4 regions of the Exiguobacterium sp. s191 genome follow, and region 4 is predicted to be linked to each of the others. Evidence: predicted binding sites of a transcription regulator. Region 4 holds the regulator's gene; each other region holds the start of a gene.
The links. Region 4 encodes Rex, which represses fermentation and respiration genes when NADH is low (regulators of the CRP and FNR family bind a similar motif). Its sites were predicted from a motif close to TTGTGAAATATTTCACAA; they were not measured.

Region 1: pflB (formate C-acetyltransferase) is a predicted target of Rex. The motif match lies at 1,108-1,125, and genes of this name have one in related genera.
Region 2: KNQ09_RS15165 (formate/nitrite transporter family protein) is a predicted target of Rex. The motif match lies at 2,103-2,120, and genes of this name have one in related genera.
Region 3: KNQ09_RS07760 (cytochrome ubiquinol oxidase subunit I) is a predicted target of Rex. The motif match lies at 2,212-2,229, and genes of this name have one in related genera.

Annotation. Positions count from the first base shown of each region.
Region 1 covers NZ_JACSNC010000004.1:54,235-57,763, forward strand. Annotated here, with positions in the region: gene KNQ09_RS14865 (DEAD/DEAH box helicase) at 1-415, opposite strand, end outside; gene KNQ09_RS14870 (hypothetical protein) at 444-872, opposite strand; gene pflB (formate C-acetyltransferase) at 1,212-3,461, shown strand; gene pflA (pyruvate formate-lyase-activating protein) at 3,496-3,529, shown strand, end outside.
Region 2 covers NZ_JACSNC010000004.1:112,588-116,116, forward strand. Annotated here, with positions in the region: gene KNQ09_RS15155 (aminopeptidase) at 1-695, opposite strand, end outside; gene KNQ09_RS15160 (YkvA family protein) at 794-1,213, shown strand; gene KNQ09_RS15165 (formate/nitrite transporter family protein) at 1,246-2,082, opposite strand; gene KNQ09_RS15170 (hypothetical protein) at 2,266-2,868, opposite strand; gene KNQ09_RS15175 (YitT family protein) at 3,005-3,529, shown strand, end outside.
Region 3 covers NZ_JACSNC010000001.1:1,436,902-1,440,430, forward strand. Annotated here, with positions in the region: gene KNQ09_RS07755 (cytochrome d ubiquinol oxidase subunit II) at 1-683, opposite strand, end outside; gene KNQ09_RS07760 (cytochrome ubiquinol oxidase subunit I) at 696-2,093, opposite strand; gene KNQ09_RS07765 (N-acetyldiaminopimelate deacetylase) at 2,328-3,440, opposite strand; gene KNQ09_RS07770 (transcriptional regulator CcpC) at 3,424-3,529, opposite strand, start outside.
Region 4 covers NZ_JACSNC010000001.1:2,207,438-2,210,966, reverse strand. Annotated here, with positions in the region: gene KNQ09_RS11545 (ATP-binding cassette domain-containing protein) at 1-1,632, opposite strand, end outside; gene KNQ09_RS11540 (redox-sensing transcriptional repressor Rex) at 1,800-2,459, shown strand; gene KNQ09_RS11535 (twin-arginine translocase TatA/TatE family subunit) at 2,459-2,656, shown strand; gene tatC (twin-arginine translocase subunit TatC) at 2,664-3,443, shown strand.

The sequences.
Region 1 (3,529 bases), on a different contig from region 4:
TATGCATCTTCAGCTTCTTCGAATCAATCAACTCAACGAGACGCCCTGGTGTTCCGACGATGATTTGTGGTTTTTTCTTCAATCGTTCATATTGTCGTTTTAATTCAACACCACCAATGAATGCACCGGATTTGATACCACTTCCTTGAGCAAACAATTGAATGACTTGATGAATTTGCATGACGAGTTCCCGTGTTGGTGCCGTGATCACGACTTGCACGTGTGGTTCTTCTACTTCAATCTTTTCTAAAGCTGGAATGACATAGGCAAGCGTCTTCCCTGTTCCTGTCGGCGCTTCCGCCAGGACATCTTTTCCTTCGCGCAACAACGGAATCGCTTGTTCTTGAACAGGCATCAACTCCGTAAAGCGTGCGCGTTCCCATGCTTCCTGTAAAAATGGTTTTGTAAAGTTCATAACGATTTCTCCTACTCTCTTAATTCCATCATGCCGTTACGTATTCGACATGATCTCCTGATGCATCACGGTATCCCCGTAATGTCTGTGTATATTCATTTCCTGCGTCGAGCAATCGAATATGGAATCGAATCTCGCTTTCACCGGCTTCTTCTTCTAAAATTTCGAATCCTTGGATGACACGATCCTGTAATTCTGCAGCGAGTGCCGGGTACTCGGCAAGACTCGCATACGTCGCTTTTACGTCAACCGGACGACGAACAAGCGCAATCCAATACGATTCATCATAGCCGATAAAGTCTTCATAATCAAAATCATCTTCAAACCGAATCCAGAATCCATCATTTTCGAATTCCGTGATCATTCCCGTTCGCGTTGAACCATCCGATCCGATTTTCAGCGAGACCCAGTCTCCTGACTGATACTCTCCTTGTTGTGTTAATGATACATACTCCATTTGGCACACCTCCACGTTCTATATTCCCTTTTTCATTGTCAACGATACGTCTTAAAAATACAAGGCACCGTAGCGTGACATTCCTCACAGTTTCAACTGTTCTAGTGAATCTTTTTCAAATCAACTCATACAGTTTCCAAAAAACCTTGAATTAGCAATCTAAAACTGTTTTTTTTAAACTATTCTCATATGAATACAGAAATAAAGAAAGCCCGTCATATCAACGTTTGTTCACTTGTTAAAACATTCACATGAACGTAAAGGGAATCACCCCTTCCTTTTGTTACACTATTCACATAAGGAACTGATGATTAGCTCAATATTAAAGGAGTGGTATCCATGTTATTAGAAAAAACGAGTGCCTGGACGAACTTTACGTCTGGTGAATGGGTAAAGACGATCGATGTCGCAGACTTCATCCGACTCAATCGCACGGAATATACAGGAGATGATCACTTTTTAGTCGGTCCGACGCAAGCAACGGAACGTCTCTGGCAACAAATTCTACAGCTGACGAATGAAGAGCGACAACGTGGTGGTGTGTATGCCGTCGATGCTAAAACACCATCAACGATCCTCTCGCATGATGCAGGGTATCTGAATCGCTCACTCGAAAAAATCGTCGGTTTACAGACAGACGAACCGTTTAAACGTTCGATTCATCCGAACGGTGGGATTCGGATGGTGAATGATGCCCTAGCTGCGTATGGCTTTGAAGCAGACGAGACCGTCACGAAAACCTTCAGCGAGTACCGGAAGACACATAACCAAGGGGTTTTCGATGCCTATACCCCTGAGATGCGCGCTGCACGTAAAGCCGGTATTATCACCGGATTACCTGATGCTTATGGTCGCGGACGGATCATCGGTGACTATCGTCGTGTTGCTTTGTACGGAACGGCACGCTTGATCGAAGAACGTAAGCAGGATTTAAAGGCACGTGGCGGGTTCTTATCTGAATCGATGATTCGCGACCGTGAAGAGATGAATGAACAGTTGCGCGCATTAACGGAATTGACCGAGCTTGGAGCTCGCTATGGTTTCGATCTCTCCCGCCCTGCAGAAACAGCACAAGAAGCATTCCAGTGGGTCTATCTTGCCTATCTTGCTGCCATCAAAGAGCAAAACGGGGCAGCCATGTCACTCGGTCGAGTCTCGACGTTCCTTGATATTTATGTCGAACGTGATCTTGCGGCTGGTCGCTTGACGGAAGAGACTGCACAAGAACTCGTCGATCATTTCGTCATGAAGCTTCGGATCGTTAAGTTCTTACGGACACCAGACTACAACGATCTGTTCTCAGGTGATCCGACGTGGGTAACGGAATCAATCGGTGGAATGAGTGAAGATGGGCGATCAAACGTCACGAAAAGTTCATTCCGCTTCTTACACACTCTCTCGACACTTGGTCCGGCACCGGAACCGAATCTAACCGTTCTCTGGTCTACTCAGCTTCCACGCGGATTCAAGGAATTCTGTGCGAAGATGTCGATCGTTTCAAGCTCGATTCAATATGAAAACGATGATTTGATGTTACCGGTTTATGGAGATGATTACGGCATCGCTTGTTGTGTCTCCGCGATGAAGATCGGGAAACAGATGCAGTTCTTCGGTGCGCGAGCAAACCTGGCAAAAGCATTACTTTATACGATCAATGGCGGAATGGACGAGAAGCTCAAAATCCAAGTTGCCCCAGCTACACCACTAATGCTCGACGAAGTACTCGATTACGAAACCGTCATGGCGGCTTATGATCGTCAACTCGATTGGCTCGCAGAACTGTACGTCAACACACTGAATGTCATCCACTACATGCATGATAAGTACAGCTACGAACGGATTGAAATGGCTTTACATGATCCAGAAATCTTACGGACGATGGCATGCGGTATCGCTGGTTTATCGGTCGTCGCTGACAGTCTATCCGCCATCCGTTACGCAACAGTTCGTCCAATCCGAGATGCGGATGGGATTGCAGTTGATTTTAAAATCGAAGGCGAGTTTCCGAAGTTCGGGAATAACGATGAACGGGTGGATCAGATGGCGGTCGATCTCGTCACACTGTTCATGGAGAAAATCCGTAAACATCCAACGTATCGCAATGCCCTTCCGACGCAGTCTGTCCTGACGATTACTTCAAACGTCGTCTATGGTAAAAAAACAGGAAATACGCCAGATGGACGCCGTGCGGGTGAACCATTCGCACCGGGTGCTAACCCGATGCATGGACGTGACACTAGAGGAGCTGTCGCCGCACTGACATCTGTCGGAAAATTACCATATGAACATGCGCTCGACGGGATTTCCTACACGTTCTCGATTGTTCCAAAAGCACTTGGTAAGGATGAGCCCACACGTATTCGCAATACGGTCGGATTACTTGACGGATATATGGGTGGTACGACTTCAAAAGGACACCATTTGAATGTCAACGTCTTTGACCGTGAGACGTTACTCGATGCCATGGAGCATCCAGAACAATATCCACAGTTAACGATTCGGGTATCCGGTTATGCCGTTAACTTCATTAAACTGACGCGTGAACAACAGATCGATGTCATCAATCGAACGTTCCACGGTTCTCTCTAAAATGATGTGTAGTATGTGAAAGGAAGTGAGCAGGATGACCTATGGTATGATCCATTCCGTTGAATCAT
Region 2 (3,529 bases), on a different contig from region 4:
GGACCACCGCCACCTAACCAAACATGACGTTCTGGTAATTCGATTGATAATTCTGTTCCTGGAGCTGTGTAGTGCAATGTTTTGTATTTCTTCTCTGTCAGGAATTTTGCTTTTGAACGCAGATTATGATCGTGATCCGCCCATGCAGCGACCGGATCTGCTTGATCGGCACGTGTTGCTTTCAAAATAGCTGACCAGAGCTCTTCAACGGCATTCTCTGAATCAGGGAATACTTTCTTCGCCCAGCTTTCAGAAGGTGCTGCTACGACACACCAGCTGACATTGTCACTCATGACGAACTTCCGCCAATTAGCAAGAGCGACACCGGCTGCTTTATTCGCACGTGCGATTCGGCTCGAGTCAACGCCATTCAATAAATCTGGATCTTCACTAACGACCGATAAGAACGCAGTCTTTTCTTCTGCCAGTTGGTCGTAACGTGCTTTTAACCAATCTGGGAACGTATCAAACGACTCTTCCGGTGCATCGAAATAACGGATTTTCGTCATCTCATCATCTGACCATTGTACATACACTTGCGTAGCTCCTACTTCATAGGCGACACGCGTGATTTCACGAACGAGCGGCAAATTTTCGATTCCAGCACGCACCTCGAGTTGTTGTCCTGGTTGTAGATTAATTCCCGTACGCACGGCTAAAGACGCGTATTGTTGTAATTCTGCTTGTGTCGGCATTATGTAATCCCCTTTCTTGTATCTTTATTTTCACGAAATAGTTGCAATTTTGCAAGAAATAAGGCGAAACTAGAAAGAGAAGAGAAGGAGGCATCACCATGGAATTCACACCCGGCGATTTTAAATCGGCTTATACGTATTTTCACCGACAGGCACTCGACCTCGTTGGTGATGAAAAAGCACAGCAAGAATTGTTAGTTCGAGCAGAAATCGGACTTGCGCACTTGACGCAAGATATTGCGTCTACAGAAAGCTCGGACATCGAACGCGAGGCAGAACTCGTCCTTTATTTTCAATTAAAACAACTGCTTGAAATGCTTCGTGCTCTCTATCAGAAAAAATTCGAAATGCATGCGGAGCAGGAACAATTGTTATTGACGGCCGTTCTGTACTTCACGTCTCCTGTTGACGCCTTACCGGACGATAACGTCCTCGGGCTCTTCGATGATGCACAGATCGTCGAAACGATTTATGAAGAACTGGCTGCAGACGTCGATCGCTTTCAACATATGGAATAAAAATAGGCAGCTGTCGCAACAGCTGCCCTTTTTTATGCGTTTTGCTTCGAAGCGATATGAACAGGTGTCGTGGATTGACGTGATTCATCTACCTCTAGTTTTTCTTTATTCAACCACGTATAGATCATTCCCATGAAGACAGCTCCACCAATGATGTTTCCAGCTAGAGCGGGTAACAGGTTATGCATCGCTCCGGCAAATGTGATCGTATCCGGGTGTGGTACGACTAACGCAATGGAGAACAATGCCATATTGGCGATGACGTGATCAAATCCAGATGCGAAGAATACTGCAACAAGTACCATCATCATCATGATTTGCGCTAATTCATTCTTCATATTTTTCGGAATGAAAATCGCTAAACAGACCATCCAGTTACAGAAGATAGCTCGTGTGAAGATTTCCCACGTCGTATGGTGGATCTTCGTCTCTGAGACAGAAAATAACCAGTTGTTCATACCAAGCTCTTGGATGATTCCTGTTTGGGAAAAGAGTAGCGCAAACGCTAATCCGCCAAGTCCATTTCCGATTAGACAGATCAACCAGACCTTCATCGTATCCATCTTCGTCGTATAGCCACGCATCGTCGCCGTCGTGAAATACATCGTATTTCCTGTGAACAGCTCTGCCCCACCGTAAACGATCAGGACAAGCGCCACTCCGAAGGTCAGTCCACCGACAAGTGTCGCAACAGGTGACTCCGCCATATATAGACCGTTAATTGCTTTTAAAGTAAAAATGATTGCAAATCCAATGAAAATTCCCGCTAACATGGCACGAACTAAGTACTCGAGAGGACGCATTTGTAGCATGCGCGTCGACTTGATTGCTTTATTCCGTAATCCTTCTAATGCTTCTACCTCGTTCATCGTAGAAACCTCTCTTTCTTTTGTTCAACACTTCACAATGTTTGTTCATTTATTATCATACTTCCATCTTAAAAGATGTTCAAGTATTGAATAGACCTGTTTTATCGTTTTTATAAAAGAACGAGATGTAAACGATATCATTGTGTCAAGATTGTGAAAAATGCCTTTTCTTGCTTTATACAACTAATTAGTTTGGATCTGTAGTCGTGATGCGAAGAGTTCAAAGAAGGTGTTTCGTCTTGAGGCATCGAGCACATAACCATCAATGACGACACGATTAAAGCGTCTAGAAGAGGAAGTAGCTCGTTCGATATCGGTCGGAGTGTAGGCGTCGAATGTTTTCCGGTCCATCGTAAAATCTGCATCTGAATACGGATCCGTGTAGTGAATTTCGAGATCGGTCAAATCAGGAATCGTTGAAAATAAAACAAGCGTATGATGCATCAGAATTTTAGATAACCGAGCCTTTAAAAAATCCTGATTCACCTGTAGTGTCCCGGTATCGGTACCAATCCAAGCTTGTCGCTCTTTTCCTGTCACTTCATAGGCAAGACGTAACGATTCTCCTTCGACATCTACCTGTTTTAATTCTGATGAGAACGGAAGTTGTTCGGCTAATTGACGAACCGCTACCGTATTCATCATCGAGGCACCCACTTGTCTCGCTACAAGATCACCATCATGCCAAATGGATGATTGATTTTTTTCATTGGGTTGTTCGAAAAGACGAATCCCAACTAGTATTCCTAAGCAGATACAACCAAGAATCCATAACATTTTCTTCATTTTCATCACCTTCCTAAAAAAACATACCCTTTTTCATCTTTTTTCATAAGAAGGGTTGAAATTTTATGCATATGAGCGTACTCTTGCATGCAGATACTCACAGAAGGAGGAGCATGAGGTCACTCATCATATTGCCATGACTACAACACACCCACAGAAAAAGAGAGTTGAAAAAATCAGTTTCTTAATCATTGGTACGTTGCTGTATTCCCTTTACATCAGCCTACTACTATCTCCAAATGATATCGGATCAGGCGGTATCATGGGGATCACGCTCATTATTCAAGAGCTCTTCCACACGCCAATCGGATTAACGCAATTGCTCTTAAACATTCCCCTCTTCCTTTTAGGTTTCCGTTTCCTACGCAAACGATTCATGTTCTTATCTGGAATTATTGTCATTGCTTCTTCCTTTTTAATTGACTGGATCCCGACTCAAATCGTTCCGGAATCTCTAAACGATCCGCTCGTCGCTTCCATCTTTGCTGGTCTAGTCTCTGGTCTTGCAATGGCATTGATCTTCTTCGGTGGTGCTTCAACTGGAGGGCTTGATATTCTTGGAAAGTTTTTCTTTGCTCGTTTTCATAACTGGCCACTTCCTCGTATATTTCTGATGCAAGATCTTGTCATTTACATCCTTGTATGGTGGGTATTCGATCTT
Region 3 (3,529 bases), 770 kb from region 4:
TAGTGCCATGCCGCTTGATTTTTCAATCCAAAGAAGACGAGTGCACAGACAAGAATCGTCGGACCACTCCAGAAGAGTGCCCATTTACGAATTAGCGGAGTAGCCCCTTCATCCTTCGCTTTATCTGCGTAGAACAAGAGGAACATCGCACTGATATAGAGGACGGATACGATAGCGAGTGCTACGACCGACCAAGAGTAAAAGTTCGTAAATAATTTTGTTCCTAAAAACTCGACTGTTTCATTCGTTTTACGAATGAAACCACCTTGACTGATCGTCAATGTCGTTGACATCGCCGCCGGAATCAATAGACCAGTTGCTCCATATAAGAACGTATAGAACATGCTGTCGTTTGATCCATAATTGGCAAATGCATAGAAGCTACCACGAATCGCAATCAATACGAGAACGATCGAGGCTGGCACGAGCAGTGCCGTACCGAAATAGTAAGCGGTATCCGGGAAGAACCCGACTAGTCCGACGAAGAAGAATACGAAGAAGACATTCGTTACCTCCCACACTGGTGAGAGATAACGAAGAATCAATCGATTCGTTAAATGATCCCGCTTCGTATATTTTGAATAAAAGGCGTAAAATCCAGCACCGAAGTCAATTGAGGCAACGATGAGATATCCGTACAGGAAAGTCCAGAGGACCGTAATTCCTAGTGTTTGAACGTCCAAATCGTTCCCTCCTTACTTGTTATCATCCACGAACATAGCTTCCCCACGTGCGTGGTGGTTTTCAGCAAGTTCTTGAAGTTCTTTTCCAACCGGGTTTTTCTTGAACATCCGTAATAATACGACTGTACAAATCGTACCGAGCATCAAGTACAAGGCACTGAATAGAATCAACATCGGACCGACGGCAGTTGATGTCGTCGCCGCATCTGCTGTCCGCATGATGCCGTAAAGTGTCCAAGGTTGGCGACCAATTTCAGCATACATCCAACCTGCTTCAATGGAAATCATCGCCAGAGGTCCACCGATGAAGACACCTCTTAAAATCCATTTGTTATAAGGATTTAATTTTTTCAAACGGAATGCCAAGATGAACAAGGCAGAGATGGCAGCCAAATACATACCAATCGAAACCATGATATCGAAGAAATAGTGAACGATCAGCGGTGCTTGATCTTCTTTTGCGAACTCATTTAGACCAATGACTTCTGTATCTGGGGCTCCACCCGCAAGAATCGAGAGTGCATATGGGATTTTGACGGCTCCCTTGATTTCATAACTGCCGTCTTCTTGCTGATCAAGTATCCCACCAAAAATCAATTCTGCTTCACTTGTCGTTTCAAAATGCCATTCAGCAGCCGCGAGTTTCTCTGGCTGATATTTCGCCAAGTATTTCCCTGAGAAGTCCCCGACAAGTGCAGTCGAGAAGGCAAAAATCAATCCAGCCATAACCGTTAAGCGAAGTGCTTTTTTGTGATACGCTGTTTCCGCTGCTGAGAGTGTTTTTTTGCGGAGTAAGTGGAACGCCGCGATTGCCGCCAAGATGAAGGCGACTGTCAAATAAGCCGATACGATGACGTGTGTTGCTTTTGTAGGTGTTGCTGTATTGAACATTGCTTTTAATGGTTCAATTTGCGTTAGCGTTCCGTTGACGATCTTAAATCCTTCTGGTGAGTTCATGAAGGAGTTGACCGTCGTAATGAAGAATGCTGATGCTGTCGCACCGATGACGACTGGAATCCCGATCAACCAGTGTAACCATGGGTTTTTGAATCGATCCCATGTATACAGGTAAATACCGAGGAAAATCGCTTCAAAGAAGAATGCGAATGTTTCCATGAACAGTGGTAATGCGATCGTTTGACCAGCCACTTGCATGAGTGACGGCCAAAGTAGTGATAATTGCAATCCGATGGCCGTCCCTGTCACGACACCGACTGCGACGGTAACGACGTATCCACGCGTCCACCGTCTTGCTAATAAAATATAATCCGGATCTTTGCGTTTCAGACCGATGAATTCAGCAGCGAGTACCATGAGTGGTACCCCGACGCCAATCGTCGCGAATATAATATGAAACGCTAATGTGAGCCCTGTCAACAATCGACTGAGCAATACGGGATCATTGAACATGTATATAGCCCCCTCTTCCTAAAACATACTTCTCTATATGGTCTATAACCGTATCATAGAGAACATAATCCTTTATGTCTGTTTATAATGTTTGATGTAACAAATTGTTCACATGTGCACGTGATTTTTTTCACAAAATGTTCGAAAACTCCTATTCTTACATATATAAAAAGCTCTCCCATTCTTGATTTCGAAAGGGAAAGCTTAATGTCCTTCATTATTTCATAAAACTTTTTAAACATATTCTCGGAAATAATGATCGAGTAAATCAATCACAAATGGAATCGCGGATTCATCCGGATTCAAGGTTGGTTGGTGAAGTCCAGATGTCGGATTGTCGACTCCGAGCCAAAACATCATCCCTGGAATTTCCTTCAACATGAATCCGAAGTCTTCTCCTGTCATTGCTGCATCACATTCAATGTAGTTCGCATTCATCTTGACGAATGATGAAAATTTATCAACGATGTGTCGGTCATTGACGACCTCGTAATAACGATTTCCGAATTGTAGATCAATCTTGACGCCAAAGGAAGCTTCGATTCCTCGAATGATGTCACGAACGCGTCGTTCCAGTTTTTCCATGTCTTCTCCATTGAGTGCGCGCATCGTACCGTCAAGAACAGCTCTACCGGCGATGACGTTTTCCCGAATCCCGGCATCGACCTTTCCGATCGTAATGACGCTACAGTTCATCGGATTGATGGATCGACTGACGATTGTTTGCAATTGCATGATTAAGGCTGCTTGCGCAACGACCGTATCAATCGTCAAATGAGGAAAGGCCGCATGACCACTTTGACCATAGATCGTGATATGGACTTCTCGAGCACTCGCGAACAAGACGCCGGGACGGCTCGCAATCGTACCGACTGGATATTCCGGTGCGACGTGAAGACCATACATCTCACTTGGACGATATTTTTCAAACAACGGACTTTTAATCATCGGTTCTGCCCCGCCCGGACCTTCTTCCGCTGGTTGGAATAAAAAGACGACATCATCCATGACCGGCAATTCAATGATTCGTTTCATCAATCCCAACGCAATCGACGTGTGCATATCGTGACCACAGGCATGCATGAAGCCTGGATGTTCCGAACAAAATGGAAGACCTGTCGCTTCTTCGATCGGTAACCCATCAATGTCTGCACGGTACCCAATTGTCCGATTTCCAGTCAATCCTTTCACTCGAACGAAAACTCCCGTTTCAAACGTGTCATACGTGACACGATCTGGTGGATAGGCACGAATTTGTTCCAATATAAAAGCTTGCGTCTTAAATTCCTTGAACCCTGGTTCTGGTATTTTATGAAGCGCGCGCCGCATTTCAATGGCGTATTCCATCTGACTGACTTCCTCCTTCTTCTTTTACGATATCCCAAAATGCTTGAACTTGTTTTAGTTCAAGCATCGATTCCGTAGACAAAATCCAT
Region 4 (3,529 bases):
AAGACGCGCAATCTCTTCTTGCTCCGCCTTCTTCTCCGTGTAGTACGAATAATCACCGAGGTATTCCGTCACGCCGGCTTCACTCATCTCGATGACGCGGGTCGCGATCCGGTCAATGAAGTAACGGTCGTGGGAGACGAATAGCAGCGTACCTTCGTAGTCGACGAGCGCGTTTTCAAGGACCATCTTCGAATCCAGATCCAAGTGGTTCGTCGGCTCATCGAGGACGAGGACGTTCGTCTTCCGGAGTTTCAGTTTCGCGAGCGCGAGACGTCCGCGTTCACCACCGGATAACTCATGGACGATCTTGAAGACATCGTCACCGCTAAACAAGAATTGCCCGAGGACAGACCGGACTTCTTGTTCACGCATCAGTGGCCATTCGTTCCAAATCTCATCGATGACACGGTTCCGATCATTGAGTTCCGCCTGCTCTTGATCGTAATAGCCGATCGAGACGCCGGTTCCGAAACGGAAATCACCGAAGAGGGGGCGTAAGCGACCGACGAGGACTTTTAGAAGCGTCGACTTTCCGATTCCATTTGGTCCGACGAGTGCCAGCGATTCACCGCGTTGCAAGCGGAAGGTGATGTCTTTTGAGACAGCTTCTTCGTAACCGATCGCCAGTTGATTGACTTGAAGAACGTCATTCCCGCTCTGTTTTTCAATCGGGAAGGACAGGACCGTGCTACGCTCATCTCCATCTGGACGATCGAGTCGGTCGACCTTTTCGAGCCGTTTCCGGACACTTTGGGCACGTTTTGTCGTCGTCGCCCGGGCGATGTTCCGTTGAATGAAGTCCTGCATCTTCGCGATTTCTTCTTGCTGCTGTTCAAACTGCTTCATTTCCTGATCGTACAAGGCCGCTTTTTGCTCCAAGTACTTCGTATAGTTCCCCGTGAACTTACGACAGACATTGCGCGACAGTTCGTAGACGACATTGACGACTTGGTCGAGGAAGTACCGGTCGTGCGAGACGATCAGGACGGCACCACGATAACCACCGAGGTAACTTTCGAGCCACGCGAGCGTATCGATATCGAGGTGGTTGGTCGGCTCATCGAGAATGAGGAGCTCTGGTGCTTGCAGGAGCATCTTTGCTAAGGCAAGCCGTGTCCGTTGACCACCGGATAATGTCTGAATCCGGCGCGAGTAATCATCCGGATAAAAGCGCATGCCGTGCAAAACGGAGCGGATATTTGCTTCGAACTGATAACCACCCGCTTCTGAGAAGTCGTGTTGCGCTTGATCGTATGTCTTCAAGAGACGATCGTAAGCGACCGGGTCGTTCAAGATATGCTCCATGCCCATTTCGATTTCCATCCGGCGCAATGTCCGTTCTTGTTCTTGGAGATGTTCAAAGACGGTCAGCATCTCGTTCCAGATCGTCTCGTTCGATTCGAGACCACTGTCTTGCGCGAGATAACCGATTTTGACATCCTTGCCTTTCATGATGTCGCCCGAGTCATGACTGAGTTCGCCAGCAATGATTTTGAGCAAGGTCGATTTACCGGCACCGTTTCGTCCGACGAGCGCAATCCGATCGCGCTCTTGTACTTCCAATTTGATATTTTCTAAAATCGGCTCGACGCCGAATGATTTCGAGAGTTGGTTGACTTGTAAGAGTATCATTTCCATCCATCCTTCCACCTTTTAGTCTATCACGAACAAAAGCGCGAGGTCCTGCGGAATATATTATTTGTGACTCTATGTGAAGTGGTTTACAATCAAGGAGAGTAGAAAGCTTTTTGCAAAGATTTGGGTGCCACGATGGATGTGGCCGAAGGGGGAACTGCAGGATGAATGGACCAGACACAAAAATTCCACAAGCGACAGCAAAACGGTTGCCGCTATATTATCGCTTCATCCAAAGTTTATACAATTCAGGCAAGCTCCGCGTCTCTTCTGCTGAGTTAAGCGAGGCGGTGAAGGTTGATTCAGCAACGATTCGTCGCGATTTTTCCTACTTTGGGGCATTAGGGAAGAAGGGGTATGGATATAACGTTCAACATCTCTTAACGTTTTTCCGCAAAACCTTGAATCAAGATGAGGTGACGAATGTTGCCTTAATCGGGGTCGGTCATCTCGGAACAGCGTTTGCAAATTATAACTTTTTAAAGAATAATAGTACTCGGATAGTCGTTGCGTTTGATGCGGACGAAGAGAAGGTCGGAACAACGACGCATGACGTTCCAATCTATCATGTTTCGGACATGAAAGAACAAATCGAAGCGAATCAGGTCGATGTTGCCATCTTGACGGTTCCATCCCAGTTCGCGCAGTCAGTAGCGGATGAGTTAGTCGAGTATGGTGTGACAGGCATCCTGAACTTTACGCCAGCGCGGTTGAACGTGCCAGCGAGCGTCCGGGTCCATCACATTGATTTATCGATCGAGTTGCAGTCGTTAGTTTATTTCATGAAGCATTATTCGCAATCAGCTGAAGGAGTGAAATCATAATGGAAAACCTTATTCCGCTCACACTAGGTATCGGACCTGCGAGCATCGGATTAATCGCGGTCGTCGCGTTGATCATCTTTGGACCGAAGAAGTTACCAGAATTCGGACGTGCTGCTGGTCAGACATTGAAAGAGTTCAAGAATGCCACGAACGGCATCATGGACGACGATAAAAAGGACGAACCGAAAGAGAAGTGATTGAATCATGACGGTTGATCAAGAGCAAAGCATGACGTCGCACCTTGACGAACTCCGAAAGCGGATCGTCTGGTCGCTTATCATCGTCGTCGTCCTGTTCGCTGTCGCATTTCCGCTCGTCCGACCGCTCGTCCGCTTCTTGCAAGCAGACTTAAAAGAGCTCGGTATCGGTTTGAATGCCTTCAACGTCGCCGATCCTTTAATGTTGTATTTGAATCTTGCGTTCATTATTGCGCTGATTTTAGCGTCACCGTTCTGGATGTATCAACTCTGGGCATTCGTCCGACCAGGACTTTATGACAAGGAGCAAAAAGCGACATTGACGTATATTCCGGTCATCTTCTTTCTGTTTTTGGCTGGCGTAGCCTTCTCGTATTTCTGGTTGCTTCCCTTCTTGCTTGAAGTCTCAACGGATCTCGGGAAAGAGCTCGGAATCGAACAAGTCATCGGAGTGGAGAACTACTTCAGTTTCTTAATCCGGTTGACGATGCCGTTCGGTCTTCTTTTCCAATTGCCGGTCGTGACGATGTTCCTGACACGTCTGGGTCTCGTGACGCCATATTTCATGCGAAAGAATCGGAAATATGCGTACTTTGCGCTGTTCGTCGTTGCGGCATTGATCGCACCGCCGGACGTGACGTCACACTTGATGATCTCGGTGCCATTGTTCGTTCTCTATGAGATCAGCATCTTGATTTCTGCGCGAACGTACAAAAAAGTCTTGATCCTCGAGCAACAGGCAGAGCTTGAACGACAGGCGGATTTGATGCGTGAATTGAATAAATGAATCGTGAATTCCTTCCGACGATTTTTGGAAGGAATTCTTTTTTATGAAAGCGTTATTTTTATATTGATAAAGCAGTTAGTGATACG